Pontimicrobium sp. SW4: one gene and its partners. The main gene of each other region encodes a partner of the protein of the gene in region 2 in a complex. Links are inferred from orthologs where the notes say so. Each region holds a gene or a part of one and is shown on either strand. Other genes may lie near its edges. The genes, in order: ABGB03_RS09500, accD and accB.

Evidence for each region.
Region 1: the proteins of accD (region 2) and ABGB03_RS09500 are in contact, whole or in part, in a solved structure (PDB 8UXZ), measured with the Escherichia coli proteins. The link is inferred for Pontimicrobium sp. SW4 from one-to-one orthologs.
Region 3: the proteins of accD (region 2) and accB are in contact, whole or in part, in a solved structure (PDB 8UXZ), measured with the Escherichia coli proteins. The link is inferred for Pontimicrobium sp. SW4 from one-to-one orthologs.

The regions. Positions count from the first base shown.
Region 1 is NZ_CP157199.1:2,026,051-2,036,777, reverse strand. What follows is about bases 5,041-7,906. They hold ABGB03_RS09500 (acetyl-CoA carboxylase carboxyltransferase subunit alpha), read left to right. Parts: upstream 5,041-5,929; coding sequence 5,930-6,883; downstream 6,884-7,906. Other genes in these bases: dnaB (replicative DNA helicase), read left to right, coding at 7,117-7,906; ABGB03_RS09505 (DMT family transporter), read left to right, coding at 5,041-5,874. In the rest of the region: ABGB03_RS09535 (FKBP-type peptidyl-prolyl cis-trans isomerase), read left to right, coding at 1-1; ABGB03_RS09530 (porin family protein), read right to left, coding at 62-646; ABGB03_RS09525 (transketolase family protein), read right to left, coding at 790-1,743; ABGB03_RS09520 (transketolase), read right to left, coding at 1,760-2,605; tRNA guanosine(34) transglycosylase Tgt, read left to right, coding at 2,777-3,907; ABGB03_RS09510 (LptF/LptG family permease), read left to right, coding at 3,912-4,988; more of ABGB03_RS09505, read left to right, coding at 4,975-5,040; more of dnaB, read left to right, coding at 7,907-8,655; ABGB03_RS09490 (asparagine synthetase B), read left to right, coding at 8,883-10,067; ABGB03_RS09485 (sulfite exporter TauE/SafE family protein), read right to left, coding at 10,064-10,727. UniProt on the Escherichia coli protein: Component of the acetyl coenzyme A carboxylase (ACC) complex. First, biotin carboxylase catalyzes the carboxylation of biotin on its carrier protein (BCCP) and then the CO(2) group is transferred by the carboxyltransferase to acetyl-CoA to form malonyl-CoA.
Region 2 is NZ_CP157199.1:484,574-495,210, reverse strand. What follows is about bases 1-2,776. They hold accD (acetyl-CoA carboxylase, carboxyltransferase subunit beta), read left to right. Parts: upstream 1-847; coding sequence 848-1,705; downstream 1,706-2,776. Other genes in these bases: ABGB03_RS02300 (hypothetical protein), read right to left, coding at 1,763-2,626; fbaA (class II fructose-bisphosphate aldolase), read left to right, coding at 1-797. In the rest of the region: rpsO (30S ribosomal protein S15), read left to right, coding at 2,833-3,102; ABGB03_RS02290 (polyribonucleotide nucleotidyltransferase), read left to right, coding at 3,307-5,562; ABGB03_RS02285 (hypothetical protein), read left to right, coding at 5,694-6,068; ABGB03_RS02280 (sigma-70 family RNA polymerase sigma factor), read left to right, coding at 6,155-7,018; ABGB03_RS02275 (BLUF domain-containing protein), read left to right, coding at 7,153-7,560; rpe (ribulose-phosphate 3-epimerase), read left to right, coding at 7,614-8,276; ABGB03_RS02265 (CBS domain-containing protein), read right to left, coding at 8,287-8,712; ABGB03_RS02260 (zinc-dependent peptidase), read right to left, coding at 8,805-9,650; ABGB03_RS02255 (hypothetical protein), read left to right, coding at 9,859-10,637.
Region 3 is NZ_CP157199.1:3,135,237-3,146,094, reverse strand. Bases 4,125-7,121 are described here. They hold accB (acetyl-CoA carboxylase biotin carboxyl carrier protein), read right to left. Parts: upstream 5,863-7,121; coding sequence 5,386-5,862; downstream 4,125-5,385. Other genes in these bases: rpmF (50S ribosomal protein L32), read right to left, coding at 7,069-7,121; ABGB03_RS14395 (beta-ketoacyl-ACP synthase III), read right to left, coding at 5,893-6,888; accC (acetyl-CoA carboxylase biotin carboxylase subunit), read right to left, coding at 4,125-5,289. Outside these bases: ABGB03_RS14425 (FG-GAP-like repeat-containing protein), read left to right, coding at 1-1,159; ABGB03_RS14420 (ABC transporter ATP-binding protein), read left to right, coding at 1,240-2,157; ABGB03_RS14415 (3-oxoacyl-ACP synthase), read right to left, coding at 2,158-2,607; ABGB03_RS14410 (saccharopine dehydrogenase C-terminal domain-containing protein), read right to left, coding at 2,604-3,746; more of accC, read right to left, coding at 3,937-4,124; more of rpmF, read right to left, coding at 7,122-7,269; ABGB03_RS14385 (DUF177 domain-containing protein), read right to left, coding at 7,279-7,818; 4-hydroxythreonine-4-phosphate dehydrogenase PdxA, read right to left, coding at 7,892-8,938; ABGB03_RS14375 (riboflavin synthase), read left to right, coding at 9,001-9,585; ABGB03_RS14370 (hypothetical protein), read left to right, coding at 9,612-9,734; mce (methylmalonyl-CoA epimerase), read right to left, coding at 10,272-10,682; 30S ribosome-binding factor RbfA, read left to right, coding at 10,754-10,858. UniProt on the Escherichia coli protein: This protein is a component of the acetyl coenzyme A carboxylase complex; first, biotin carboxylase catalyzes the carboxylation of the carrier protein and then the transcarboxylase transfers the carboxyl group to form malonyl-CoA.

The DNA of each region.
Region 1 (10,727 bases), 1.5 Mb from region 2 along the record:
ATAATATTAAAGAATTATATAAATAAAAAGCCGCTTCATTTAGAAGCGGCTTTTTATTTATTTATAATGCTATTGCAAGACTTAGTATTAATTGATCTGGGCGTGTATCAATTCTACTTGTACTAGCGAGCCCATTATTATTAATAAAGGATGCTTCGTTATCGTTAAAACCTCTTTCATAGCGTAAATCTACACCAAAATTATTAAGGTTTAAACCAATTCCAAAGTTAAGTCCAACGGTAAAATCGTTCTTTACATCGTTAATAGCAATACCATCAAATTCAGTATCTAATATGTATTGCAAAGACGGACCACCAAAAACGGATATTGGACCTAAAACTTTAACACCTACTAATAGTGGTGCGTCAATTTTTTGCATCGTAAAATCATCACTATCATAATCACTTTTAGTTTTAGTATATACTAATTCTGGTCTAAAATAAAGTTCATTTCCTATTTTTCCAAAAACACCAATATGATAGCCAATATTTCTATCAGGATGTTTTGCATTATCACCAATTGACTCAAAATAATCACCATTGGCATTGTAATTTAAACCTCCTTTAATACCAAAAGAAGAGCCATTTTGTGCAAATGCAAAAGTGCATGTGGTTGTTAGCGCTACTAATAAAATTAGTTTTTTCATAATTGTTTTCGTTTTAAGATTTGAATGTGTATGTATCAAAAACGTTGCCAAAAGCATATTATTTTTTAATGGTTAAATTAATTTATAAAAAAAAGGTTCTTTTAAATTAATAGAAGAACCTTTTTTAAATATTTTGTCAATTACTATTTTCTGGCAATTACTGCTTTTACTTTTTTAATAATAGCTGCACTATCAAGACCATATTTTTCCATAAGTTGAGCAGGAGTTCCTGACTCTCCAAAAGTATCGTTAGTAGCTACAAATTCCTGTGGTGTAGGATTGTTTAGAGTTAAAACACGCGATACGCTTTCACCCAACCCTCCAAGGTAGTTGTGCTCCTCGGCAGTAACAATACATCCAGTTTTAGCAACTGAATTTAATATAGCTTCTTCATCTAAAGGTTTAATAGTATGTATATTAATTACTTCGGCAGATATACCTTGTTCATGCAAAGCTTTTGAAGCTTCAAGCGCTTCCCAAACCAAATGCCCTGTTGCAACGATAGTTACATCATTACCATCAGTCATTTTAATAGCTTTGCCTATTTCAAATTTTTGATTTTCAGGAGTAAAGATTGGAACAGATGGTCTTCCAAAACGTAAGTATACAGGGCCATTATGTTCAGCTATAGCAAGAGTTGCTGCTTTTGTTTGGTTGTAATCACAAGGGTTAATAACAACCATTCCTGGTAACATTTTCATTAATCCAATGTCTTCAAGTATTTGGTGTGTTGCTCCATCTTCTCCCAAAGTTAAGCCAGCATGTGAAGCACAAATCTTTACATTTTTTCCTGAATAAGCAATGGATTGACGAATTTGATCATAAACACGACCTGTTGAGAAGTTTGCAAAAGTTCCAGTAAATGGAATTTTTCCGCCTATGGTTAATCCTGCAGCAATTCCCATCATATTCGCTTCTGCAATTCCAATTTGGAAAAAACGTTCAGGATTCTCTTCAATAAATTTATCCATTTTTAACGACCCAATTAAATCGGCACATAGAGCCACAACGTTTGGGTTTGTTCTTCCTAATTCAGCTAAACCAGCTCCAAAACCAGAGCGTGTATCTTTTTTTTCTGTATATGTATAAGTTTTCATTTTCGAGTTTATTGAATTAGTAATCTCCTAAGGTTTCAGGATTTTGGTTTAATGCTGATGCTAACTGCTCATCATTTGGTGCTTTACCATGCCATGCATGTGTATACATCATAAAATCAACACCATTACCCATCATGGTTTCTAATAATACGCAAACTGGTTTTCCTTGCCCTGTTTTAGATTTTGCTTCAGCCATTCCTTTTAAAATAGCATCAATATCATTTCCTTCTTTTATCTCCACAACTATCCAATCAAAAGCTTGAAATTTAGCCTTTACATCTCCCATAGCTAATACATCGTCAGTAGCGCCATCAATCTGCTTACCATTTAAATCAATAGTAGCAATTAAATTATCAACTTTTTTAGCTGAAGCATACATAATGGCTTCCCAGTTTTGACCTTCTTGCAACTCACCATCACCATGTAAACTATATACTAAATGATTATCGTTGTTTAGTTTTTTTGCTTGGGCAGCACCAATAGCGACGGACATTCCTTGACCTAAAGAACCAGAAGCAATTCTAATTCCTGGTAACCCTTCATGCGTTGTTGGGTGACCTTGTAATCTAGAATTAATAAGTCTAAAAGTGTTTAGTTCTTCAACTGGGAAATAACCAGATCTAGCTAAAACACTATAATAAACTGGTGATATATGACCGTTTGAAAGGAAGAAAAGGTCTTCACCAATTCCGTCCATATCAAATCCTTCATTTCTATCCATGATTTCATTATAGAGTGTTACAAAAAATTCAGCACATCCAAGAGAACCTCCTGGGTGTCCAGAATTTACCTTATGTACCATCCTCAAAATATCTCTACGAACCTGTACGGTTAAATCCTTTAAATGTTGTGTATTTGGCATGTTAAGTTAGTTACTTTTTAAGGCGCAAAAATAGGTGTTTAATGAGTTTAAAAAAAGCGAAATGGTTTCATTGTTAAAAAGCCATTGCTATTGTTAATAAGTTAATTTAATAACAAATATATCTGTTAGAAATTTGAGTTAATTATCTTTGCTCGTTGTTAAATGAAACGCATGATTTTTAAATTAGAAGGAAAAGATTCTCTGAGTAAAGCAAGAGCTGGAAGGATTACAACAGATCACGGTGTTATTGAAACACCAATTTTTATGCCTGTTGGTACAGTGGCATCGGTTAAAGGTGTGCATCAAAGAGAACTGAAGGATGATATTAATCCTGATATTATATTAGGAAACACCTATCATTTATATCTAAGACCTCAAACATCTATTTTAGAGAAAGCGGGAGGCTTACACAAGTTTATGAATTGGGACAGAAATATTTTAACTGACTCGGGTGGTTATCAAGTGTATTCGCTTTCTAATAATAGAAAAATTAAAGAAGAAGGCGTTAAATTTAAGAGCCATATAGATGGTAGTTACCATACATTTACACCTGAAAATGTTATGGAAATTCAGCGAACAATAGGCGCGGATATTATTATGGCTTTTGATGAGTGTACACCATACCCCTGTGATTATAATTATGCTAAGCGTTCTATGCACATGACACATCGTTGGTTAGATAGATGTATTAATCATTTAGAGAAAGTACCTTATAAGTATGGCTATAGTCAAGCATTTTTTCCAATTGTACAAGGCAGTACATATAAAGATTTAAGAATGCAGTCTGCTGAATATATTGCAAACTCTGGAGCTGTAGGAAACGCCATTGGAGGCTTATCGGTTGGGGAGCCTGCAGAAGAAATGTATGCAATGACCGATGTTGTTTGTAGTATACTTCCAGAAGATAAACCACGTTATTTAATGGGAGTTGGAACACCAATTAATATTTTAGAAAATATTGCTTTAGGTGTCGATATGTTTGATTGTGTTATGCCAACTCGAAATGCCAGAAACGGGATGCTTTTTACAGCACATGGCACTATTAATATTAAAAACAAAAAGTGGGAAGACGATTTTTCGCCTGTCGATGATATGGGAATAACATTTGTAGATACAGATTATACTAAGGCTTATTTAAAGCACCTTTTTAGTGTTAATGAAAGACTAGGTGCGCAAATAGCAACCATACATAACCTAGGATTTTATTTATGGTTGGTGCGTGAAGCCAGAAAACATATATTAGCAGGAGATTTTAGAGAATGGAAAGACAAAATGGTAAAACAAATGGATAAACGTCTGTAGTTAAGTGAAAATACTAGATTGGTACATATTAAAGCGCTACTTAGTAACATTTTTAATGATGTTGCTCTTGTTTATTCCTATTGGAATTACGGTGCATTTGTCTGAAAAAATTGATAAGATACTTGCAAATAATGTTCCTTTTCCTGAAGTAGCTCAATATTTTTTAGATTTCACAATCTATTTTGCTAACCTTTTATTTCCCTTGTTTCTTTTTTTATCAGTAATATTTTTTACATCTAAACTTGCAAATAATACAGAGGTTATAGCCTTTTTAAGTTCGGGTGTTTCTTTTACTAGGTTTTTAAGGCCTTATATTATTGGAGGAATAATAGTAGCTCTTTTTGCTTTAATTTTAGGAATGTATTTAGCACCTAAAGCTAGTAGTGGATACAATGAGTTTATTTATAAATACTTAAGTGGGAATAAAAAAGCTGTTGATGAAGACCAACTTTATAGGCAGATTAATGAGAATGATGTTATTTATGTACAATCTTTTGATGTAAAAAATAATGCTGGGAAGCTATTTACCTTAGAGCATTTTGAAGAAAATAAACTTGTTTATAAAATTGAGGCAAATAGTATTAGATATATTAAAAGAGATAGTACCTATAGAATGAATCAATACGTAAAAAGAATTATTGGAGAAAATGACGATGAAATAATTCAAAAACGAAGGTTAGATACTCTATTTGCATTTGATTTAGAAGATTTAATGCCAGTAAAGTATATAGCAGAAACACTTAGTTATGGTGAACTTACTTCATTTATAGAAAAAGAAGAATCCCGTGGTTCATCTAATATAGGAAGGTATAAAGTGGTACTTTACAAAAAGTGGAGTTTACCAGTCTCAATTTTTATTCTTACCATTATTGCTGTTGCAGTGTCTTCCAAAAAGAGAAGAGGAGGTATGGGAGTAAACTTGGCATTTGGAATCTTTATAGCCATGATTTACGTGTTCTTCGATAAGGTTTTTGGTGTTATGGCAGAACAATCTAACTTCTCTCCAGCCATAGCAGTGTGGTTTCCTAATATACTTTTTGGTATTTTAGCGATCTATCTACTATATAATGCTAAGCGATAAACTAAAAAATTATTTACACCTTCACTTACTTGTTTTTATAGCTGGCTTCACAGCAATTTTAGGAGAACTTATTTCGATTGGCTCTATTCCTTTAGTGTGGTTTAGAATGCTAATCGCTACAGTTTTAATGGTTATTTATATAAAGTTTAGAAAAATTAAACTAACTCTCGATTTTAAAACCATTTTCAAATTCTTTTTAGCAGGAATCATTATTGCTTTACATTGGATTACATTTTTCGAATCTATTGAGCAATCAAATATTTCAATTGCCTTAGCAATGTTTTCAACAGGCGCTTTTTTTGCATCATTTATTGAACCTCTTTTTTTTAAAAGAAGAATTATCTGGTACGAAATAGTATTTGGAGTTATGGTTATTATTGGTGTTTGGCTAATCACTAAAACAGAAATAAGATATACTAATGGAATAATACTTGGAATAATTTCCGCTTTTTTATCCACACTATTTGCTGTTATTAATGGACAATTTGTTAAGCGCTATAGTGCTTCGGTGATTTCGTTTTATGAATTTTTTAGTGGTGTTTTATTTATATCTCTGTTTATTATACTTTTTGGAGATGGATTTAGTTTTGAATTCTTTAATTTAAGTAATTCAGATTGGTTCTACCTTATTATTCTTGGGTCAATATGTACAGCTTATGCTTTTATGGCTGCTGTATATATAATGAAGCACATTAGGCCATACACACTAGTGCTTACCTATAATTTAGAACCAATTTACGGAATAGTATTGGCAATTATTTTATTCCCAATTAAAGAAAAAATGAGTTTAGAATTCTATGTTGGAGCGACCATCATCATTAGTGTTGTCATACTCAATGGAATACTAAAAAACTCTAAGTCATTAAAAAGTAACCTTACTACATAAGCTAAGCCAATTAAAGTTTTTATATTTGTAAGCTAACTAACAAACTTAAATTTCTGTGGAATATTTAGAATTTGAGCTCCCAATTAAGGAGTTGGAAGAACAACTACAAAAGTGCCAACTCATAGGAGAGGAGAGTGATGTTGATGTTACTGAAACGTGTAAGCAAATTGAAAAAAAATTAGCTGAAGCAAAAAAAGACATTTATAAAAACCTTTCTGCTTGGCAACGTGTTCAATTATCTAGACATCCAAACAGACCTTATACTTTAGATTATATTAAAGCTATATGTGGTGATACATATTTAGAATTGCATGGAGATAGAAATGTAAAAGACGATAAGGCAATGGTTGGTGGACTAGGTAAAATTGGTAATCAAACCTTTATGTTTATTGGGCAACAAAAGGGATACAATACCAAAACGAGACAATATAGAAACTTTGGTATGGCTAACCCTGAAGGTTATAGAAAAGCTCTTAGATTAATGAAATCTGCTGAAAAATTCGGAATTCCTGTAGTAACGTTTATTGATACTCCTGGAGCTTATCCTGGACTTGAAGCCGAAGAACGTGGGCAAGGAGAAGCTATTGCTAGAAATATTTTGGAAATGACACGTTTAAAAGTGCCTATTATGTGTATAGTTATTGGAGAGGGTGCTTCAGGTGGTGCTTTGGGAATAGGTGTTGGCGATAAAATTTTAATGCTTGAAAATACTTGGTATTCGGTAATTTCTCCCGAAAACTGTTCTTCAATTCTGTGGAGAAGTTGGGAATTTAAAGAGCAAGCTGCTGAAGCTTTAAAATTAACAGCTAAAGACGGAAAGCGTCTAAAAGTGATAGATGAAATTATTAAAGAACCGCTAGGTGGTGCTCATAAAGATAGAGAATCAACATTTGTTGCTGTTCGTGATGCTATTGTAAAATCGTATGATGAGTTTAAAAACTTATCACCAAAAGATTTAGTAAAACAACGCATGGATAAGTATTCTCAAATGGGTGTTTATAAAGACTAATCCCTTACAAATCATATAATAATCTAAATCCGAAGTTTATCACTTCGGATTTTTTATCGCTATTAACAATATTTAAAACTTATTAACAGTTAAAATGTTGACTTGTAGTGAACAATGTTGTAACTTATATAGCTCAATAAGCCCACAATTTGGTTACTTTCGTTTTAGTAAATAAATTGAATAATTAATCCAAAAATGAGTGTTTCGCAAACCTCAAAGTAATAGAAATACTAATGAAACAACCTAATCAACTTCAAGGCTATAAAGTAGATAAAAGCACTTTAATAAGCTTAGAAAAAGGTAAAATCCCTCCACAAGCCCTCGATTTAGAGGAAGTTGTTTTAGGAGCAATGATGATTGATAAGAAAGGTGTTGATGAGGTTATCGACATTTTAAGTTCTGATGCTTTTTACAAAGAAGCGCATCAATATATTTTTGAAGCCATTTTTAAATTATTTGAAAATAGCGAACCTATAGATTTGTTAACAGTATCTAGTCAGCTTAAAAAAGATAGTAGACTAGAAATGGTTGGAGGTGATTTTTACTTAATTTCTCTAACACAAAAGGTATCATCTTCTGCACATATTGAATTTCACGCGCGTATTATTTTACAGAAATTCATTCAACGTAGTTTAATAAAAATTTCAAGTGAAATTATTGAAGAATCTTATGATGAGACTAAAGATGTATTCGATCTTTTAGATAAAGCTGAATCTAAGCTTTATGAAGTTACTCAGGGAAATATCAAAAAATCTTCCGAAACCGCTCAAGAATTAGTAATTCAAGCCAAAAAGAAGATTGAAGAAATTTCTAACAAAGAAGGGTTAAGTGGTATTCCATCTGGTTTTGATAAATTAGATAAACTAACTTCTGGTTGGCAAGAGAGCGACTTAATCATTGTAGCAGCGCGTCCAGGTATGGGTAAAACGGCATTAACGCTTACTATGGCGAGAAATATTGCTGTAAATCAAAATATTCCAGTTGCTTTTTTCTCGTTAGAGATGGCATCAGTACAATTAATAACAAGATTAATTTCATCTGAAACTGGATTGTCTTCGGAAAAATTAAGAACAGGTCGTCTTGAAAAACACGAATGGGAACAGCTTAATGTAAAGGTAAAAGCATTAGAAAAAGCACCTTTGTTTATTGATGATACTCCATCATTATCTATTTTCGATCTTCGGGCCAAAGCAAGACGTTTATCGTCACAACATGGTATAAAGTTGATCGTGATTGATTACTTGCAGTTGATGACAGGAGGAGGCTCACATGGAGGAAATAGAGAACAAGAAATATCGATGATTTCTCGTAATCTAAAAGCATTGGCAAAAGAATTAAGTATTCCAGTGATTGCTTTGTCTCAGTTATCGCGTGCGGTTGAAACTCGTGGAGGAAGCAAAAGACCATTACTATCTGACCTTCGTGAGTCTGGTGCTATTGAGCAAGATGCAGATATTGTTTCGTTTATTTACCGCCCAGAGTATTATAAAATTGATGAATGGGATGATGAAGAGCGTACTCCAACCGATGGACAAGCAGAATTTATTGTAGCAAAGCATAGAAATGGTGGTTTAGATAATATTCGATTAAAGTTTATTGGTCACTTAGGTAAGTTCGATAACTTAGATGACTTCGATTCGCCTTTTGGCACTGAGTTTCATTCTAAAATGAATGCTGCTGCGAATGACGATACTTTTAAGGCAGATGATTTTAAACAAAATCCTAATGACGCATTTGGACTTAGTGAAGAAGATAATGATGTGCCGTTTTAGGTGATTAAACTAAAATTGTCTTAAATCTTTTAGCTCAGAATATTTTTTAAGTATCTTTCCATTATGAAATGAGCCATTTCTGAATGTTTAGACTAACTATATTCATTATTGGCGAATTACATTTGACCAAATAGTCAAATAAAATTGTACAAATGAAAAAGATAGTTGCCTCATTATTTTTCCTATTTATGGTTGCAAATTCTTATGCATCCTATATTCTTATCCCAATGGATGCCGAAGGACAAAGAAATCATTTAAAAGCTTATGGAATTACTTTTTGGACACTTGAAAAGCAGCAAAAAGTAAAATGGCTACTTAATTATAAAGGCGGCTCATTTCTATTGCCAGATTTTGAAGAAATAAGAAAAGAATGCCAAATTAGAGGTGTGTCTTTTGAAGTGATTAGTGATTCTAAAGCTGAAAGTATTTTACAGGAAATTAGTAGTCCTAGTCAAAACATGGAAGCCGTTGTGTTAGAAAAAGCACCAAAAATTGCAGTATATACACCTTATGGAAAACAACCTTGGGACGATGCTGTAACTATGGTGTTAACGTATGCTGAAATTCCTTACGATACAATTTATGATGAGGAAGTATTAAATGATGCACTAGTATTATACGATTGGTTGCATTTACATCACGAAGATTTTACAGGACAGTACGGAAAGTTTTACAGAAGTTATAGAAGCGCACCTTGGTATATAAATGAAAAAAAGGCAGCTGAAGAATTAGCGACTAGGTTAGGCTATAGCAAAGTTTCTGAAGCTAAGTTAGATGTCGCTCTAAAAATTAGAGACTATGTAGTTGGTGGAGGCTTTATGTTTGCAATGTGTAGTGCAACGGATAGTTTTGATATCGCCTTATCAGCCGAAGGAATTGATATTTGTGAACCTATGTTTGATGGTGATGGGAGTGATGCAAATTATCAGAATAAAATAGATTATAATAAGACTTTTGCGTTTACTGATTATATTTTAGAACGTAGCCCAAATGTATATGAATTCTCATCTATAGATATGTCTCAAAAAAGACGTATTCCAAAAACAACCGATTATTTTTCATTGATGGAATTTTCTGCTAAATGGGATCCAATTCCAACAATGCTAAATCAAAACCATACTGCTTTGGTTAAAGGATTTATGGGACAAACAACATCTTTTACAAGAGATGAGATAAAATCCAAAGTGTTGGTGCTTGGTGAAAATAAAACCAATGGAGAAGCCAAATATATTCATGGTATTAAAGGAAAAGGCTTTTTTACATTCTATGGAGGACATGACCCTGAAGACTATACACATAGAGTAGGAGACCCTAAAACCGAATTAGATTTACATCCTACCTCACCAGGATATAGACTCATTTTAAACAATGTGTTGTTTCCTGCTGCTAGAAAGAAAAAGCAGAAAACTTAAATTAAACCGATTCCTAGGGCAATTGATACTATAATTAGAAATACTGCGACAAATTTTTGAATAAACTTCAAAGTTACTTTCTTTAATAACTTATGCCCAAAAAAAGCGCCAGCAATTGCTGAAAGTGTTGCGCTAACAATTAAAGGTATATTTTCGTATAAGCCAGACTCTAACATTCTTGTTGAATACATAGAGATTCTAGTAAAATCTACTAAGCAAGAAATAACAACAGCTGTACCAATAAATGCTTCTTTAGTTAGACCAGCTTTAATAAGAAATGCTGTTCTAAGTACACCTTGATGTCCAGAAAGTCCTCCAAAAAAACCGCTTAAAAACCCTCCAAAAGGCAATTGTTTTTTGGTGAATTGTAACTTATCAAAAAAAGGTAATAACTCAATGACAGAGAATACGATTAACAGTAGTGAAATAACCAATTTAACTGGAGTGATTTCAAAAGATTTGTTACCAATTTGATAAGTATAAATTGTAGGTAGGTCGGTAATATTCAAAAGCATCCAAGCACCAATAAATGCTGCAATAATGGCTGGAATTCCAAATCGTATTAGTACACTTTTGTTGGCTTTGTTACCAACAAGAATCAATTTAAAGACATTATTAAAAAAATGAACAACTCCAGTTAATGCTATTGCTAGTTCTATT
Region 2 (10,637 bases):
ACTTATTGGCAAAAGAATATGGTGTTCCTGTAATTTTGCATACCGATCACTGTGCTAAAAAACTTTTACCATGGATTGATGGACTTCTTAACGCAAGTGAACAGTATTTTACAGAAACTGGTAAGCCTCTTTATAGTTCACACATGATTGACCTATCGGAAGAACCTATTGAAGAAAACATAGAAATATGTAAACAATATCTTCAACGTATGAGTAAAATGGGAATGACGCTAGAAATTGAATTGGGTATTACTGGAGGAGAAGAAGATGGTGTTGACAATACAGATGTTGACGATTCTAAACTTTACACACAACCAGAAGAAGTAGCTTACGCTTACGAAGAATTAAGTAAAGTTAGTGACCAATTTACAATAGCAGCTGCTTTTGGTAATGTACACGGTGTTTACAAACCTGGAAATGTAAAATTAACACCAAAAATCTTGAAAAATTCTCAAGAGTTTGTATCTAAAAAATATAATCTTGGTCATAACCATATTGATTTTGTATTTCATGGTGGTTCAGGTTCAACCGTTGAAGAAATAAGAGAAGCTATTGGTTACGGCGTTATAAAAATGAACATTGACACAGACATGCAATATGCTTTTATGTGTGGTATTCGTGACTATTTTAAAACTAATGAAGCATATTTACAATCACAAATTGGAAATCCTGATGGCGATGATGTTCCTAACAAGAAATATTACGACCCAAGAAAATGGCTGCGTGAAGCAGAAAATAGCTTTGTTGAACGTTTAAAGAAAGCTTTTGAAGATTTAAATAATGTAAATACATTATAAAATTTATGTAGTTTTGCATTCTAACTAACTTATAAAATTGGATGAGTAAAATGGCTTGGTTTAAACGTAAGGATAAAGGAATACAAACACCTACAGAAGCAAAGAAAGATACTCCTAAAGGACTATGGTATAAATCTCCTACTGGAAAAGTGATTGATACCGAAGAATTAGAAAAAAACTATTATGTAAGTCCGGAAGATGGTTATCACGTTAAAATTGGTAGTAAAGAATATTTTGAAATCCTTTTTGACGATAATAAATTTAAGGAACTAGATGAGAAACTAGAATCTAAAGATCCTCTAAAGTTTGTCGATAACAAAAAGTACACAGACCGTTTAAAAGCTGCCAAAGAAAAAACAAATCTTAAAGACGCTGTACGTACAGCTGTTGGAAAATCTAAAGGAAAAGATCTTGTTATTGCCTGCATGGATTTTAGTTTTATTGGTGGCTCTATGGGAAGTGTTGTTGGTGAAAAAATAGCACGTGCTGCAGATTATGCTTTAAAAAAGAAATTACCTTTCATGATTATTTCTAAATCTGGTGGAGCCCGTATGATGGAAGCGGTTTTATCATTAATGCAGTTAGCAAAAACTTCAGCTAAATTAGCACAATTAGCAGATGCCAAAATACCTTACATTTCTTTATGTACAGATCCAACAACAGGAGGAACAACTGCATCATTCGCTATGTTAGGTGATATTAACATTAGTGAACCAGGAGCTTTAATTGGGTTTGCTGGACCTCGTGTTGTAAGAGATACTACAGGAAAAGAATTACCTGAGGGTTTTCAAACAGCTGAGTTTTTACAAGAACATGGCTTTTTAGATTTTATATCTCATAGAAAAGATTTAAAAAATAAAATAAACTTATATATTGATTTAATTACAAATCAACCTTTAAGAGCATAAAAGAAAAGCGAGCCAATTGGCTCGCTTTTCTTTTACAATCACATAATCAAAACCTACTTATCTAAGTGTAATGTTTCTTACGGTGCCATCTTCAAAAGTAAAGGTAGCTTGATTATCACAATCGCCATCTCCATAATCGAAAATACCTGCAAAATTTGTACGCTCTACATTCACAGAACCACTCACAAAAAATCTACATACAACTTCTCTTCTTAATGGATTTGTTACTTCGTACGAATGTGTATTTCCATTTCTAAAAGTAGACATCCAGTTTCCAGTAACTTCAAATACATTATCACTCCACACACCGCTTCCATGTCCTTCTATCCATTCTCGAGTTTTTGTTCCAGTTCTTGAAGCTTCAATTCCATCTGGCCAAACAACTGTTATATCAACGGTTTTAGTAAATTGAGGGTTACCATTATCATTAGAACGCTCTTTTAAGATTGTTTTACCTCCAATAATGTTTTTATCATTAAAGTAGAAATCTTCAAGGTTTTTTGTTATTAAAATCTCTCTAGCTTCAAGGTTCCTAGTATAGGAGATTATCATTTTACCTTTTAGTATATTTCCTCTTATCTCACAGCCTTCAGTTCCAAAATCTATAGTTAACTCTCTATAGTTTTGTTGAGCAACTACAGTAATTGTCACACAATCTGGAAGTGTAAAAAATTCATTACCATTGGTAGTTCTAGTTCTACCAGAAGTATCCTCGTTTACTTCTTGATCTTCATAGGCATCAATAGCAATATCATCCATCGTCTCTAATGCTACATCAATTTCAACAGATAAAGCCACCTCATTAGAGTCTAAATTCTTTTCAAAATTATCAATAGGCTCATTCTCACTACAGCCAAAAAAGACTAGAGATAAACCTAACGATACCATTAACATTTGTCTTGTTACATTTAATTTTTTCATCATTGCAAATTTTAAGTTAATATATGTTAAGACTTTCTTAAAATGAAATAGTTTAATTTCTCTATAACTCCCTAATACCAAATATTCCTTTTTAATAAGTAAAAACAGTATTAAATAAATTGTAAATCCCTATTTTTTACTATCTTTGCGGCTTGAATACGAAAACCGTAATCAAGTACATAAAAATCATTTACAATAATATTAGCATGTATTTAACAAAAGAAGCAAAAGAGAAACTCTTTAAAAAGCATGGTAAAGATGCAAAAAACACAGGTTCTGCTGAAGGGCAAATTGCATTATTTACACACAGAATTAACCACTTAACAGAACACTTAAAAAATAATCGTAAAGATTTTAACACTGAGCGTTCTCTAGTAAAATTAGTAGGTAAGCGACGTGCTTTACTAGATTATTTAACTAAAAAAGATATTTTAAGATATCGTGCCATAGTTAAAGAATTAGGATTAAGAAAATAATTTAAAAGAGGCTTTTACGCCTCTTTTTTGTTTTTAATATAACTCGAGCGCAAGAGTTTAAACTGCGCATTGAAGAAGCTAATTACAGTTTTTCATTGGTCAAGACATTATTATGTCATTTACAACAACTACAACAACACAACGACCATTGTTTAACCTGTTTTCCGACGCTTAAATTGTCGGTAACTAGAATTAAAAAAATTTATGATTCCACAAGTTTTTAGAGAGGTCATTGACCTAGGAGACGGTAGAGAAATTTCTATCGAAACCGGAAAATTAGCAAAACAAGCGCATGGTAGCGTTGTTGTGCAATCTGGAAAATGTATGTTATTATGTACAGTTGTTTCCAATTACAAACAAAGTCCAGTAGACTTTTTACCACTTACAGTAGATTATAGAGAAAAATTTGCTGCTGCAGGACGTTACCCTGGAGGTTTCTTTAAAAGAGAAGCAAGACCAAGTGATGGTGAAGTATTAACCATGCGTTTAGTAGATCGCGTTTTACGTCCGTTATTCCCAAAAGATTATCATTCTGAAACTCAGGTGATGATTCAATTAATGTCTCATGATGATGATGTAATGCCAGATGCTATGGCAGGATTAGCGGCTTCTGCTGCGATTCAATTATCAGATTTCCCTTTTGAGTGCCCAATCTCTGAAGCAAGAGTTGGTCGAATTAATGGAGAATTTATCATTAACCCAACTTTTGCACAATTAGCAGAATCTGACATCGATATGATGATTGGAGCTTCAGCTGATTCTGTGATGATGGTTGAAGGTGAAATGGATGAAATTTCAGAAGAAGAAATGGCTGAAGCCATAAAATTTGCTCACGAAGCAATTAAAGTTCAGTGCGCTGCTCAAGTAAGACTAGCTGAAGCATTTGGGAAAAAAGAAACTCGTGAATATGAGCCTGAAAGAGAAGATGAAGATTTAGCAAAGAAAATACATGATTTAGCTTATGATAAAGTGTATACCATTGCAAAAGCTGGATCTGCTAAACATGAAAGAAGTGCTGCATTCGAGGTTATTAAAGAAGAAATTAAAGCAACTTTTACTGAAGAAGAGTTAGAAGATTTTGGTGACTTAGTTTCTAAATATTATTACAAAGCTGAAAAAGCTGCAATTAGAGATTTAACCTTAAATGAAGGCTTACGTTTAGATGGTAGAAAAACTGATGAAATTAGACCAATTTGGTGTGAGATTGACTATTTACCATCAACTCACGGTTCAGCAATTTTTACTCGAGGAGAAACACAAGCATTAGCCACTGTAACTTTAGGAACATCAAGAGATGCTAATCAAATAGATATGCCATCTCAGGAAGGCGAAGAGCGTTTCTATTTACACTATAACTTCCCTCCTTTTTCAACTGGTGAAGCGAGGCCAATTCGTGGAACTTCGCGTAGAGAAGTTGGACATGGTAACTTAGCACAACGCGCGTTAAAAGGAATGGTTCCTGACGATTGTCCTTATACGGTTCGTATCGTTTCAGAAGTATTAGAATCTAACGGTTCATCTTCTATGGCAACAGTTTGTTCTGGTACAATGGCATTGATGGATGCTGGTGTGCAAATGAAAAAACCTGTTTCTGGTATAGCTATGGGATTAATTTCTGATGCGGATTCAGGAAAATATGCTGTTTTATCTGATATTTTAGGAGATGAAGATCACTTAGGAGATATGGATTTTAAAGTAACTGGTACTGCTGATGGTATTACCGCTTGCCAAATGGATATTAAAGTAAAAGGTTTATCTTACGAAATCTTAGTAAATGCACTAAAGCAAGCTCGTGATGGTCGTTTACATATCCTAGAGAAATTGACCGATACTATTGCTACACCTAATGCAGATGTTAAAGGTCATGCTCCTAAAATGATAACAAGACGTATTCCTAATGAATTTATTGGTGCCTTAATTGGTCCTGGTGGGAAAGTAATACAAGAGATGCAAAAAGAAACTGGAACCACTATTGTAATTAATGAGGATCCAGTAACTGAAGAAGGTATCGTAGAAATTTTAGGTGTTGGCAATGAAGGTATTGATGCAGTAATGGCAAAAATAGACGCTATACTATTTAAGCCTGAAGTTGGTAGCATTTATGAAGTAAAAGTAATCAAGATGCTAGATTTTGGTGCTGTTGTAGAATATACGGAAGCTCCAGGCAACGAAGTATTATTACACGTAAGTGAATTAGCTTGGGAACGTACAGAAAATGTATCTGATGTTGTAAACATGGGAGATGTATTTGATGTGAAGTACTTTGGAGTAGATTCTAGAACTCGTAAAGAGAAAGTATCTCGTAAAGCAATTTTGCCAAAACCTGAAGGTTATGTCGCTAGACCACCAAGAGATGATAAACGTTCAGGTGGACGTGATAATAACAGAGGAAGAGATAATCGTGGACGTGATAACCGTCGTGATGACCGCAAGCCTAGAGAAGATAAGAAAGAAGAATAACCCTTCTATCTACTATAACTTTAAAACCTCTCAATTAATTTTGAGAGGTTTTTTTAGTTTAAAGAATATGATAAAACATTAAAGCATCAACAAAATTTGTAAATCCAATAAATTTCGTTATATTATAAGCTATGACATTCAACGACAAAGAAGAATATTCAGATTTTTTAGAAACCTCGGTAAATTACTTACAAAATTTAGGCTATCAAAACATCAAAGCAGATATGAAGGGCTATGAAACACCTAAATCATATCATAAAAAAGGAAGTGATATTACAATAACGCCAGATATTGTAGCCGAAAAAGAAGGTAGAAAGCATATATTCGATATTAGTTTAAAAACCTCAAAAACCAATTTATTGAAATCAAAATGGTTATTTCTAAATACATTAAGTGCTATAAAATCTCATCATTTTAGGTTAATTACTACTCGTGGTCATTACAAATTTACTGACGAAATGCTTAGCGATATTAATTTAACAGATAAAAAATTAATTAAAATTTAATATTTTTTGTAACATTTAAGTAACATTTCACGTATAACTATATGACAAGAGTATTAATCCCAATAAATAAAACAGAAGACCTTTAGATGAGACAACTTAAAATTACGAAGCAGGTTACCAATAGAGAAACTGCATCGTTAGATAAATACCTACAAGAGATTGGAAAAGTTGACTTAATTACAGCAGACGAAGAAGTAGAATTAGCACAACGTATTAAAGCAGGAGATCAAATTGCTTTAGAAAAATTAACTAAAGCTAACTTACGTTTTGTTGTTTCTGTAGCTAAGCAATATCAAAATCAAGGACTTACTTTACCAGATTTAATTAATGAAGGTAATTTAGGACTTATAAAAGCTGCTCAACGATTTGATGAAACCAGAGGTTTCAAATTTATATCGTACGCAGTATGGTGGATTCGTCAATCGATTCTTCAAGCATTAGCTGAACAATCACGAATTGTACGTTTGCCACTTAACAAAATTGGTTCTATTAATAAAATTAATAAAACCTATGCATTCTTAGAGCAGTCTCACGAACGCCCGCCAAGTGCTGAAGAAATTGCTAAAGAATTAGACATGACAATTAACGACGTAAAAGAGTCAATGAAAAACTCTGGACGTCATGTATCAATGGATGCTCCTTTAGTAGAAGGGGAAGATTCTAACCTATACGATGTACTTCGTAGTGGTGAATCTCCAAATCCAGATAGAGATTTATTACACGAATCGTTACGTACAGAGATTGAAAGAGCTCTGGAAACATTAACTCCTCGTGAAGCAGATGTAATTCGTTTATACTTTGGCTTAGGTAATCAACATCCAATGACTTTAGAAGAAATTGGTGAGACTTTTGACCTAACTAGAGAACGTGTTCGTCAAATTAAAGAAAAGGCAATACGTAGATTAAAACATACTTCTCGTAGTAAAATTTTAAAAACTTACTTAGGATAGTTATATTTATATCCTAATAAACGCAACAAACAGTTACATAACTGTTCGTTTTTTGATTGATGAAAGAACCCAGAGCTGATTACTCTGGGTTCACTTTTTTATTATTTAAAAGTAAAATCTCTAAAAATTTAAGTATGCCGCATACACTATGTTATGTTAGTAGCGCTAAAAACTTATTATCTAATCTAGATATAGAACATTTATTTCGCGTTAATAAAAGAAACAATACGGAGCTCAATATTTCAGGTATCTTAGTATATAATCATGGTAATTTTCTTCAAATATTAGAAGGAGACGAGCAAATGGTTAATATGATTTTTAAAAAAATTAGCCAAGATCAAAGACATACTAACATCATAAAATTAATCGACACAACTATTGAAGAACGTATATTTGTCGACTATGTTTCTGGGTTTGTCATTGTTGAAAACTCTAAAACTCTAGATCAATTAAAGAAATATTTAAAATGGATAAAGAAAGCTGAGCTTAACTCTGTTGACAAAATCATCAATATCGTCGAGAACTTTATTGCAAAAAAATAAAATAAACCTATAATTAAATTATTTTTGTCAAAACAAAATAATCACTAAATACAATGTCTTCAAAATTAATAGCACCTTCAATCTTAGCAGCAGATTTTGCAAACCTACAGTATGATATAGAAATGGTTAACAATAGTGAAGCTGATTGGTTTCATATTGATATCATGGATGGTGTTTTTGTACCAAATATTTCTTTTGGAATGCCTGTTTTAGATGCTATTTCAAAGCATGCAAAAAAAACCATTGATGTACATTTAATGATTGTAGATCCTGATCGTTATATTAAAACATTTGCAGAATTAGGAAGCAATATACTTACCGTACACTACGAAGCATGCACACATTTACATAGAACACTTCAAGCCATAAAAGCTGAAGGAATGAAAGCTGGTGTCGCTCTAAATCCGCATACGAATGTGAATCTTTTAGAAGATACAATTAATGACATTGATCTTGTTTGCTTAATGAGTGTTAATCCAGGTTTTGGAGGCCAAAGCTTTATTGAAAACACTTACAGTAAAGTTGAACAATTAAAAGAATTAATTATACGAAAAGGCGCTTCAACTTTAATTGAAATAGATGGAGGAGTAACCAATAAAAATGCTAAAGCACTTGTAGATGCTGGCGCAGATGTTTTGGTAGCTGGCAGCTATGTATTTAAAAGTTCTAATCAAATAGAAACGATTAAAGACTTAAAAGCTTTAGCAAATTCTTAATAGAGAAAATCTACTCATCAAACTGTGCCAACAAATAGTTAATTAAATCAGTAGTTGTTACTATACCTACCAACTTATTATTATCTACAACTGGTATTGCATGAAACTCTTTTTTTGCTAAAATTTCCGCAACTTCCTTAATGGTCGTTTTTGATGTTACGCTTATTAAGTTTTTGGCCATAACTTGTTCTATAGTAAACATATTATAAACTATAGCATCAACATAATCTTCTGTTTCATCTACTGCATCAGCAAAACTGATGCGTAGCAAATCTGTAAGGCTTAACATTCCTTTTATGCTTTTTCCACTAACAACTGGAATATGTCTAATATGATTTTGTTTGAATAAACGCTCAGCTGTTTCTAAATTATCAGATGTATTTAATGTAATGACATTTTTAGTCATTATTGCCGAAATTGGTGTTCCTCTTTTCATGTCTCAGGTTTTAAATTCAACATTAAAGTTAACCAAGAACAGTCAGTTAAATTATGATAAAAGTCATACCTAAAACAAATAAAAGTTATTATTTAATACTTAGCGTAACCGAAGTTTAGCATTTGCTTTACTTTACTATATATTTTTGGAAACTGGTTTTTAAACTCAATTGGAGACTCAAAAAAATACTCAATTAACACAGCAACAAACTCAAATTGATTGGTATAAGCATACTCTCTAAAATATCTAGAAGAAATTAACCTGTCTCTCATGGATTTACTATTAGACAAAAGTTCTGTTAATTCTTTAAATGAATCTTTAAATATTGTTGAGCTAACATCACGCTCCTTAATACTATTTAAATGAATAGCATGTGCAAATTCATGAATACCTAAATTTAAATTATCATCACCTATGTTGTATCCATATTCAAAATCTTTCCATGAAAATACTAAAGATTTTAATTTAGGGTTAAATTCTCCTTTATGATAATCATCATTCGTTTTAGAATAAAAGGGTTTTGGATAAACAAATATCTTATCTATTAAGCCAATATAAAAATCTCTAAAACCAAAAGTAAGCATAACTGCTGTTGAAGAAATTAAAACTTTAATTTCATCATTTATTATTAAATCGTCTCTTCCAATAAAAGTTTTATCTTCTATAAAACAAGCTACTCTATGCTCAAAAAAACCTTGCTCTCTTTTAGATAATCTCCTATAAAATGAAAAATTTCTTAATGTTGATTTTTGAGATGGTGAAAGTTTTTTTAATTTAAAATAAACATGATTGTAAAGCGGCTTTTTATTGCGCATTACATAAACCATTTCTATCATTCTAAATCCGAAATAAAAAATCATAATAGAAAGAGCCAATAAAAAGACTGCAATAATACTATTAGTAGGTGAATTTTGAATTATTAAATAGTTAATCATCATCCTGCAAAATAAAACAAATAAATAATTAATCGTTCCATTATTTTATATAAAAGACATCAAAGCATTGACTAATAATATTTTACAAATACATTAATAATTTTCATTGAATTTTTATACACATTATTCATGTAAAATAATGGCAACATAAATTATTTAGTACGCAACCTATTCAATAAGACCTCATCTATAAATAAAAACAAATAACGCTATGAAAAAAACAATTAACTTATTTTTAATTATCACCTTACTTATTTTTACTGTATCATGTGATGATTTTTCTACAGATTTGAATGTAGATAACTTAGAAAATCCAAATGATGACATTTTAACATCTGATCCTGTTGCTTTATCAGCTACAGCAGATGGGTTAACAAGAAACCTGTTTATGACTTCTCACAGTACAAATTCTCCGGCAGCAGCATTTGCTACAATGGCAGATATCACTAGTTGCTCTTGGGGTAACTTTGGTATGAGAGATTTATCTAGTGAGCCTAGAGTAGCATTTAACAATTCACCTGCTTACGGTAACAATGTAACAAATTCATATTTTAATTCTCTATATTCAATTCTATCTGATGCAAATACATTAGCATTAGCCGTTGAAAATGGTACTGAGTTTGATGATCCAAATAAAATAATGACAATTGCAAGGTTTGGACAAGCTTCTGCTATTGCGCAATTAGCTTTAGTTTTTGATCAAGTATGGTTATCTGATGAAACTGGTGTTGTAGCTGGAACTGGTCTTGAAGGTGCTTCAGACTATGCTACAGCTATGACCTTTGCTTTAGAAAAGTTAGACGATGCGATATCTATTGCTTCTGTTAATGGAATTACTTTTGATGAAGCTATCATCCCTGGTGGTGCTGGTGTAAATGCTGTTAAATACATGAACAGTCTTGGTGCTCGTTGGCTAGTTAGTAATGTTAGAAATAGTGCCCAAAAAGCTACTATAGATTGGGATAGAGTTTTAGATTATACTCAAGATGG
Region 3 (10,858 bases), 2.6 Mb from region 2 along the record:
TATGAATGAAACCAGTGGTTTAGAATTCTATCAAGGTGCAGATGCAAATGGAGTTCCTGAAGGTTTAGGTATTTATCCATCTGGTGGCAACTATGGTTCTGTTTGGGTAGATTACGACAATGATGGCGATATTGATATGTTTTTGGCAAAATGTGGTGGTGGAGAAGAGAGACGAAAAAACCAATTATTTAGAAATAACGGAAATGGCTCTTATACCGAAGTTGCTGTAGCTGCAAATTTAGCTGATCCTATTCAAACTTGGTCTGGAGCTTGGGGAGATTATGATAATGATGGTGACATGGATGTTTTTATTGGTGGCTATAGTGGAGCATCACATAAAATGATGCGTAATAATGGTGATGGTACATTTACTGATGTTACTGCAACAACAAATTTAGGATTCTTCACTTACACAGGTATTGATAATGCTCCTGTGGACTTTAATAACGATGGGTTTATAGATATTCTCTCTAACGGAAATGTTTTACTAAACGATGGCAACTCTACTAATATGTCATTTACTGCATATACTTCAGGAATGCCACCTCAAGGTGCTATTGGTGATTTAAATGATGATGGGTTTATGGATGTAACAAGTGGTTCTAAAATATATTATAACAATGGAAACCTTAATAATTACTTTAAAATAAAGTTAGTAGGAAATGGTCTAAACAAGGCTGGAATTGGAGCACGAATAGAAATTACTACTAGTTCTGGAACTCAAATACGTGATGTTAGAAGTGGAGAAGGGTTTAGATATATGAATAGTTTAACGACGCATTTTGGTCTCGGTACTGATACTAATATTACATCTGTTAAAGTATATTGGCCCTCTAATACCGTAGATATTATTAATAATGTTAGCGTAAATCAATCTATTACTTTGGCTGAAGGATCTACTCTAAGTACTCAAACTGAGACTTTCGCTGAAGATCTAACGTTGTTTCCAAACCCAGCGAAAAGCACATTATATGTTCGTACTAAATATAACTTAAGCGATGCGATTTATACCGTTTTTGATATTTCAGGAAAGCGTGTTTTAAATAGTAAGTTTGGAAAAGATAACACTGTTAATGTGTCATCTTTAAGCACTGGAACTTATTTCCTTAGAGTCATGCAAGATGGATTGTCTCATACTCAAAAATTTATTAAAGAATAATATATTTATTGAACTTTTATATTAAAGCCATCTAAGTTAGATGGCTTTTTTTATACTATTTTTACCTCTAAATACATTTAATGCTTCAGGTTCAAAACATTTCCTTTGGATATCATAAAAATATAGTTGTAAAAAACATTAATTTCTCTGCGCTGCCAGGTGAAAACATATCAATTATTGGAGAAAGTGGCTCTGGTAAAAGTACGTTGTTAAAACTGATACATGGAGAATATGATTTAGGTAAAGGTAGCATCTACTGGAAAGATGAGCCCATTTTAGGCCCTAGCCACAACTTAGTTGTTGGCTACCCTTTTATGAAATATGTCACTCAAGAGTTTGATTTAATGCCTTTCATAACGGTAAAAGAAAATATTGGAAAATTCTTGTCAAACTTTTATCCAGAAGAAAAACAAGAACGAATCAACACTCTTATTGATATTGTAGAATTAAAAGAGTTCGCAAATGTAAAAGTTCAATATTTAAGTGGTGGACAAAAACAGCGTGTAGCATTGGCAAGAGCTATTGCTTTAAAACCAGAAATTATTTTATTAGACGAGCCCTTTAGTCATATAGATAATTTTAAAAAACAATCTTTACGACGCAATCTATTCAAGCACTTAAAAGAAAATAATATTACATGTATTGTTGCCACTCATGATAAGAATGATGTATTACCATTCTCCGATAAAATGATTGTGCTTCATAAAGGAGAGCTTATTGCTAATGATACACCTAAAGAGCTTTACAGTAATCCTCCTTTGCCTTTAGTTGCCTCTTTTTTTGGTGAATTTAATACCATAGAGCCTTATGGTATTTTGTATGCACATCAACTAGAAGTTGTCAATAATTCTAAAATAAAAGCTACTGTAAAACATAATTATTATAATGGAGATTATTATTTAATTGAAGCATTATTGAATGATAAGTCCATTTTTTTTGAAACTTCTCACGAGCTTAAAATAGATCAAGAGATTTCCCTTAAAATTACTAATAGGTAGTTATTCTATTTTTTTAATTTCAATACTATTTCTGTTAAAATTAATACTATCTCCTGCTGTTTTACCGATAAGCAATTTACCAATAGGTGTATTAGCCGAAATCGCATAAAAAGATTCATGATCAACTACTAAATTTCCTGCACTTATTGAAATGAAATAATTCAATTGGTTGGTATATACTAAAGAACCTAGTGTAACAATAGTAGATTTTTTATCAAGACTTACTTTCGATAAAACCATTTTTGTTTTATTTATTTCAGCTAATTGTTGACCAGCTTTTTCTCTCTCAAGCTGCAACATGGCTCTTCCAGTTTCATGTTTGTCTCCAGCGCTACTTTTGGTTTCCGACTGAAGTGCATTTTGTAATTCTTCTATGCTTTTTTGAATTGTTTGAAATCTATTCTCAATAAAAGCTTCACAAGATCGATATAGCTTTTGCTTCAAATTCATTCTAACAGTCTAGATGTTTTTTTATATACAACACCTCGTTCTTTTAAATAGTTTAAGAAATAGTTAAAACACACTTCATTTTTTCCAATTAACTCTGGTGGAAAAACACCTTTCTCGCTAAACAATCCTTCTAAGAATAGATTTGCTGCAGCTGTGGCAGTATAACCTGTACTTCTAGACATAGATGAGGTTTGCGTATCTGGACAATACTCATCATAAAGATTATACACAACCTCTTCTATTTTCCCATTCTCGTTTTCGCCTTTAACTGTTACACGCATAACCGTAAGTTCTTCTTCAGTTTCTCCAAGTTTCCACTCGTTAAATAATACTTTACTTGTAAAATCTAATGGTGATACTTTATTGCCATTAACTTCAATAACTTCTTCACTAAAAAAGCCGCTTTCCTTAAGTACTTTAATATACTCCACATGTCCTGGATAACGTAAGGTTTTTTCTTTCATATTAGGAATATGAGACATGGTATAAATTATCGACCTCAACCCATCTGAATTAAAAGATTCTAATGTTCCAATGTTATCAAATTCTAAATATTCGCAATCCGTTAACGCCTCTCTTGTAATAACTTGGCTGTTTTCTACATAACGAGCTGGTCTTGTATATTCCTCAATAACATCTACTGGAGAAAATGGTGCTTTATAACAAAATGGCCATTTTTTAATTTTTGGTAAGCCTCCAACTAAGCACTCAAAATCTGTGAGCTTCATTTTTTCATTATAATACCCAAGAATAACGTTATCCATTCCTGGAGCTACTCCACAATCTACAATTGCAGTAACATTCTTTTCTTTAGCTAAAGCATCTAATTCCAAAGAGTTTTCAGGGAAAAAAGAAATATCTATAACATTCTTTTCTGCTTCAATAATAGCTTTAAGTGTTTCAAACCCAAGAAATCCAGGAACTGCGCAAATTACCAAATCAAAATCTTTAATCATTGATTTAAGGGTTTGCTTATCAGTTACATCTAATAATAAAAAATCAAGATCTGTAGATTTTTGTTTTACCTTTTCTAAAGCATGTACATTAACATCTGTTAAGGTAACCTTGTGTGTTTTTGCTATATCTATAGCCATGGCACTGCCCACCATACCAGCGCCTAATACAATAATATTATTCATTAAAAGAAATTTAAAAGTTGAAAAAAGAATTTAAAGTTTGAAGTAAACGAAAAAGGAAGCTAAAGCCCCGGAATTAATACCCAAGGCATCTCGTTTGTTTTTAATTTTCTTTTTTTAGTCATGAGATAAATGTACAACTTAAAAATAAGCCATAAAAAAACTCCGAAATTAATTTCGGAGTTTTTTTTACTTAATCTTTATACTGCTCATCCATTTTAAAATCTTCCATGAATTTAGTGGTATAATTTCCTGCTAAATAATCTGGATGATCCATTAATTGTCTATGGAATGGAATTGTAGTCTTTATACCTTCAATTACAAATTCGTCTAAAGCACGCTTCATTTTGTTTATTGCTTCTTCACGGGTTTGAGCTGTTGTAATTAACTTAGCTATCATCGAATCGTAATTTGGCGGTATTGAATATCCTGCATATACGTGAGTGTCTAAGCGGACTCCATGACCACCTGGAGAATGCAGTGTTGTGATTTTTCCTGGTGACGGTCTAAAATCATTAAAAGGATCTTCTGCATTAATCCTACATTCGATTGAATGTAAATTAGGCGTATAATGTTTCCCAGAAATTGGCACACCTGCAGCAACCAATATTTGTTCACGAATCAAATCGAAATCAATTACCTGTTCGGTAATTGGGTGCTCTACTTGAATACGTGTATTCATTTCCATAAAATAGAAATTTCTATGCTTATCCACTAGAAACTCAACGGTTCCTGCTCCTTCGTATTTAATGTATTCTGCTGCTTTTACTGCTGCTTCTCCCATTTTTTTACGCAAAGCATTAGTCATAAATGGAGAAGGTACTTCTTCTGTTAATTTTTGATGACGTCGTTGAATCGAGCAGTCTCTTTCTGATAAATGACAAGCTACTCCTCTAGAGTCTCCAACAATTTGAATTTCAATATGTCTAGGCTCTTCAATGAGCTTTTCCATATACATATCATCATTACCAAAAGCTGCTTTAGACTCTTGCCTTGCAGACTCCCAAGCTTCTTTCAAGTTTTCTGGTTTCCATACAGCACGCATCCCTTTTCCACCACCACCAGCAGACGCTTTAAGCATTACAGGATATCCTGTTTCTTCAGCTGTTTTAATACATTCTTCAAAAGTTTCTATAACACCTTCGCTTCCAGGAACACATGGTACTCCAGCAGCTTTCATAGTCGCTTTTGCATTTGCTTTGTCTCCCATTCTATCAATCATTTCAGGAGATGCACCAATGAATTTAATATCATGTTCACCACAAATTTTTGAAAACTTAGCATTTTCAGATAAGAATCCATATCCAGGGTGTATTGCATCGGCATTAGTAATCTCTGCAGCAGCAATAATATTAGACATTTTTAAATAAGACTCGCTACTTGGTGCAGGACCAATACAAACAGCTTCATCTGCAAACTTTACGTGAAGACTTTCGGCATCAGCTGTAGAATATACTGCAACTGTTTTAATTCCCATTTCTTTACAGGTTCTAATAACACGTAGTGCTATTTCCCCTCTATTGGCTACTAATATTTTTTTAAACATCTTTTTCGAATTAGATAATTAGACAATTGGATTATTCGATTATTCGATTATTAGAATAGCATACATCTAACAATCAAGGGATCTAATAATCTAAAATTAAGATGGGTCAACCAAAAATAATGGTTGGTCAAATTCTACTGGAGAAGAATCATCAACTAATATTTTTACTATTTTACCTGAAACTTCAGACTCTATCTCATTGAATAGTTTCATTGCCTCAATAATGCAAAGTACATCCCCTTCAGCGATAGTTTGTCCTACCTCAACAAATAATGGTTTATCTGGTGAAGGTTTTCTATAGAAAGTTCCTATGATTGGTGATTTAATTGTAATATATTTTGAGTTATCTTCTGTTGCTACAGCTTGTGGAGCATCTTGTACAGGTGCCGAAGTTGCAGCTGGAGCAATGGCTTGCGTCATTTGCGCTTGAACTGGAACTTGCTGTAATATTGTGGTTTCAGAATCTGATCCTGTTTTAATGGTAATTTTAATATCATCCATTTCAAGTTTAACCTCACTTGCACCTGATTTGGCAACAAACTTGATTAGGTTTTGAATCTCTTTTAAATCCATAATTTAGCTATTTTAGTTTAGTTAGTGTTGTTAAGAATTATATGCCCATTTCAAATAAATGGAACCCCAAGTAAATCCGCCTCCAAAGGCAGCAAAAATTATATTATCTCCTTTTTTAAGTTGCGATTCGTAGTCGTGTAATAATAACGGAAGCGTAGCTGATGTAGTATTGCCATACTTCTCAATATTCATCATTACTTTATCTTTGTCTAGTTCTATTCTATTGGCAGTAGCATCAATAATACGTTTATTAGCTTGATGAGCAGCTAACCATGCAATATCATCTTTTATTAGGTTATTGCGTTCTAATATTTTTACTGCTACATCTGCCATATTAAATACAGCATTTTTAAATACCGTTTTTCCATCTTGAAACACATAGTGTTTCCCATCATTAAAAGCTTCTTGAGTTATAGGATATGACGAACCTCCATATGTTGCCTGCAAAAACTCTCTTCCCGAGCCATCACTTCTAAGGTATTCGTCTTGAAGTCCTAAATTTTCTTCATTCGGTTCAAATAATACAGCTCCTGCTCCATCACCAAAAATGATGCAAGTAGCTCTATCTTCATAATTAATAAATGATGAATTTTTATCTGCGCCTATTAGTAATACATTTTTATATCTTCCTGATTCAATATATTTAGCGGCTGTCGACATTCCAAATAAAAAACTTGAGCAGGCTGCTTCTAAATCAAAAGAAAAGGCATTTATGGCTCCAATTTGTGTGGCTGTATAAGCAGCTGTGGATGCTGCCTTCATATCGGGAGTTGCAGTTGCAACTATTACAAGTTCTATATCTTTTGGATCAATTCCTTTTTTGCTTATTAAATCTTCTGCTGCTTTAATAGCTAAAAAAGAAGTTCCTTTACCTTCATCTTTAAGGATTCTTCGCTCCTTAATTCCTGTTCTAGTTGTAATCCATTCATCATTTGTATCAACCATTGTTTCCAATATTTGGTTGGTTAATACATATTCTGGCACGTATGCGCCAACAGCTGTAATTGCTGCTGTGATCTTACTCATAGTTATAGTTTAGTTTTGAACAAAAAATCACAAAATTGACGTAAAACGTCAAAAAAGTGATGAAAAATACCACTTTTTGAACAAATAATGCTGCAAAATAGGTGTTTTTGACTTCAAAAAAAATTTATCATAAAAAAAACGCTCACAAGTGAGCGCTTAATTATTTTGTGTGCATATTGCTTATGCTATATTTTCCTCTTGAGAATTATCTACTAATACCTGACCTCTGTAATAAAGTTTTCCCTCATGCCAATGAGCTCTATGGTATAAGTGCGCCTCTCCTGTAGTAGGACACGTAGCAATTTGTGGTACAGTTGCCTTGTAATGTGTTCTTCTCTTATCTCTTCTTGTTTTCGAGATTTTTCTTTTAGGATGTGCCATTTTCTATAATTATTTATCCGTTAATAGTTTTTTTAATGTATTCCAACGAGGATCAATATCCTCATTTTCTGTTTTTTCATCTAAGCTTTTTGGGCTTAATTCTTCAAGTTTATTGAGTATTTCTGAATTTAAAGTCCCATCTATTACTCCTGGATGAACTCTTTTAAATGGTACCGATAACACAATTAATTCATATATATATTGCGAAATATCAACTTCATATTCGGAATGAGGTATAATTAAAATCTCCTCATTTTCATCATTGTATTCATTCCCAAACTTTACAACCAAATTAAAATCATTTTCAATAACTTGGTCGAAAGGTTCGTTTGTTAAATCACAGTTTATATTAACTGTTCCTGACACTATAAAATGCAATTCTAAAAGAGTGGTTTTTTTATTTAAAACAACTTTTACATCAAGATTTGCATCATTAAACTCGTCGTACTCAAAATGGTTAAAGAACTTATTTTCAATTTTATACTCGAAATTATGTTCTCCTTGTTTTAATCCTATAAATTGAATTATAAACTCTTTCAGTTTCTTCATCTTCACATTTATTTCGAGCGTGCAAATATATAAAATTATATTTACCTATTTAGGGTTATAAACATTTTTTTGTTTATATCTTTTGTCTTTGCTTTTTTAATGGGTTGCTACTAATTTTTTTGAACTCTTGACGATTCTTAAAAATTTGAATCCCAGCATATAATGCTTCTTTAAAAGAACTATTATCTGCTTCTCCTTTTCCTGCTATTTCATAGGCTGTTCCATGGTCTGGAGAAGTCCGAACACCACTTAGCCCTGCTGTAAAATTTACGCCTTGTCCAAAAGACAGGGTTTTAAAAGGAATAAGCCCTTGATCGTGGTATGCGGCAATGATTGCGTCAAAATTCTTATAACTATTTGAACCAAAAAAACTATCAGCCGAATATGGACCAAAGACTAATTTTCCTGTTTTGCGTATATCTATTAATGTTGGCTTTAAAATATCATCGTCTTCTGTTCCAATAACACCATTATCTCCAGTATGAGGGTTAATGCCTAAAACCGCTATTTTAGGTTTCCTTATTCCAAAGTCTATTTTTAATGTTTTACTAATTGTCTCAATTTTTGAAGTGATTAGTTCTTTGGTGATTTTTGATGAAACTTGACTAACAGGAACGTGATCTGTGAGAAGGCCTACTTTTAAATCGTCTGTAACCATAAACATAAGCCCTTCTCCTGCTAGTTCTTTAGATAAGTAATCTGTATGTCCTGGAAAGTTGAAAGATTCTGATTGAATATTGTGTTTATTTATTGGAGCAGTAACCAATACATCTATTTTTTTTTCTTTTAAATCATTTGTAGCTGCTTTAAAAGATTTAATAGCATACTCACCTATCTTCATATCTTCACCGCCAAAATTAATAGCAACATTTTCCTTCCATACATTTAAAACATTTATTTTTCCATGTATAGCTTGTTCAGGTTTATGAATACTATTAAAATTTATACCACTTTTAAAATGATTTTTTAAAAACGCTATTGTTTTAATAGATGCATAAATAATAGGTGTGCAAAAATCAAGAATTCTATCATCCTCAAAAGTTTTAAGAATAATTTCGCCACCAATCCCATTAAGATCTCCTATGGATATACCTACTAAAATTTTTTCCTCGCTTCTCATTAGTAATGATGACTTTTGTTTGTAATTTTGATGGTACAAATTTAACTAAATAAAACCGTTATATGTTTACTGGTATTATAGAAGATCTTGGAATAGTTAGAGACTTGATAAAAGATAAAGAAAATATTGATATCACTATTAAAAGTAATATAACCCATGAGCTAAAAATCGACCAAAGTGTCGCTCATAATGGTGTTTGTTTAACTGTTGTAAATTTAAACGATGATGAATATACTGTAACTGCGATTAAAGAAACAATCGATAAGTCTAACATTGGAGCCTTAAAAATTAATGATAAAGTAAATCTTGAAAGGGCTATGAAACTTGGTGATAGGCTAGATGGTCATATTGTTCAAGGACATGTAGATCAAATCGCAACATGTACAAAAGCAATAGAACTTAACGGAAGTTGGGAATATACTTTTAAATATGACTCTTCATTAGGAAATCTTACTATTGAAAAAGGTTCGATAACAATTAATGGAGTAAGTCTTACGGTTATTGACTCTAAAAAAGATACATTTAGTGTTGCAATAATCCCTTATACTTACAAGCATACAAATTTTAATAACCTTAAAAAAGGCTCTATTGTTAACTTAGAATTTGATGTAATAGGAAAGTATGTAAGTAAGCTTCAAAAAATGTGAACTCTTAACTCTTAGGTTTTGATTTAATGAAATTGAGGCACTTAATTACTCCATATAAAAGAGCCAAAACAAAAACAAAAATAATTGCATCATCTATAGGTAACCCTGGGGGTGGAGGTCCTGAAGGAGGCGGGGGTGGAGGTCCTTGATAGGCATATGTTGCATTAACAAAAACAAATAAGATTTGGGCAATTTTCATATTGTTTTTTGAATCATTTTGATGTAAATGTATGAAAAAAAGCCAGTTATCAAAAAAAACTACACACAAAAAACATCTATGAAGCGTTAAAAAACAACGACAAAATGTATACTCTTAGTACTCTTGACAACGACTAATTAATTATTTTTTTGAAAGAATTAATTACACTATATAACTCTTTCATTATCCCTTTATTATGCTAAAATAAAGTTTTGTGTGTATTTTCTACAAGTTTTTTAACTTTATTTATATACTTCAGTAAAAAATCACAATACTTCATACTCAGCGATTAATAGTTTATACAACTATTTTGACTTTTGTAAAAAAGAAAAGCCTAACATCTCTGTGAGGCTTAATTTTAAAAAGTGGTCCCACTTGGGCTCGAACCAAGGACCCTCTGATTATGAGTCAGATGCTCTAACCAACTGAGCTATGGGACCAAATTAGGCTGCAATATTACTACTTATTTTATTTCTCCGCAAGTAAATTATTCTTTATTAATGCGCTCTTGGCATAGCTCGATGAGTACTCCATTAGTTGATTTTGGATGTAAAAAAGCTACTAACTTATTATCTGCTCCTTTCTTTGGTTTTTCATTTAAAACAACAAAACCCTCCTTTTTTAGTCGTTTAATTTCTTGTTCTATATCGTCAACATCAAACGCTATATGATGAATACCTTCACCCTTTTTATCTATAAACTTTGCAATAGGGCTATTTTTGTTAGTAGCCTCCAAAAGCTCAATTTTATTCTCTCCTACTTTAAAGAAAGACGTTTTTACACCTTCACTTTCTACTGATTCTGTTTTATAATGTGGTTCTCCAAAAAGTTTTTCAAATAACTCATTGGAAGTTTCAATATTTTTAACCGCAATACCTATATGTTCAATTTTATTCATCATAATGCAAATTTAATTTAAAACACTAACGTTTTAAAGCTTTAACAATTGAAATGTATTATTTTTGCCATATGGAAAGTAATAGACAAAAAAAAATAGCTTCAGTTTTACAACGAGATTTGGTAGATGTACTTCAAAATGCAGCGACTCAAGGTGGTATGAAAGGTGTAATCATT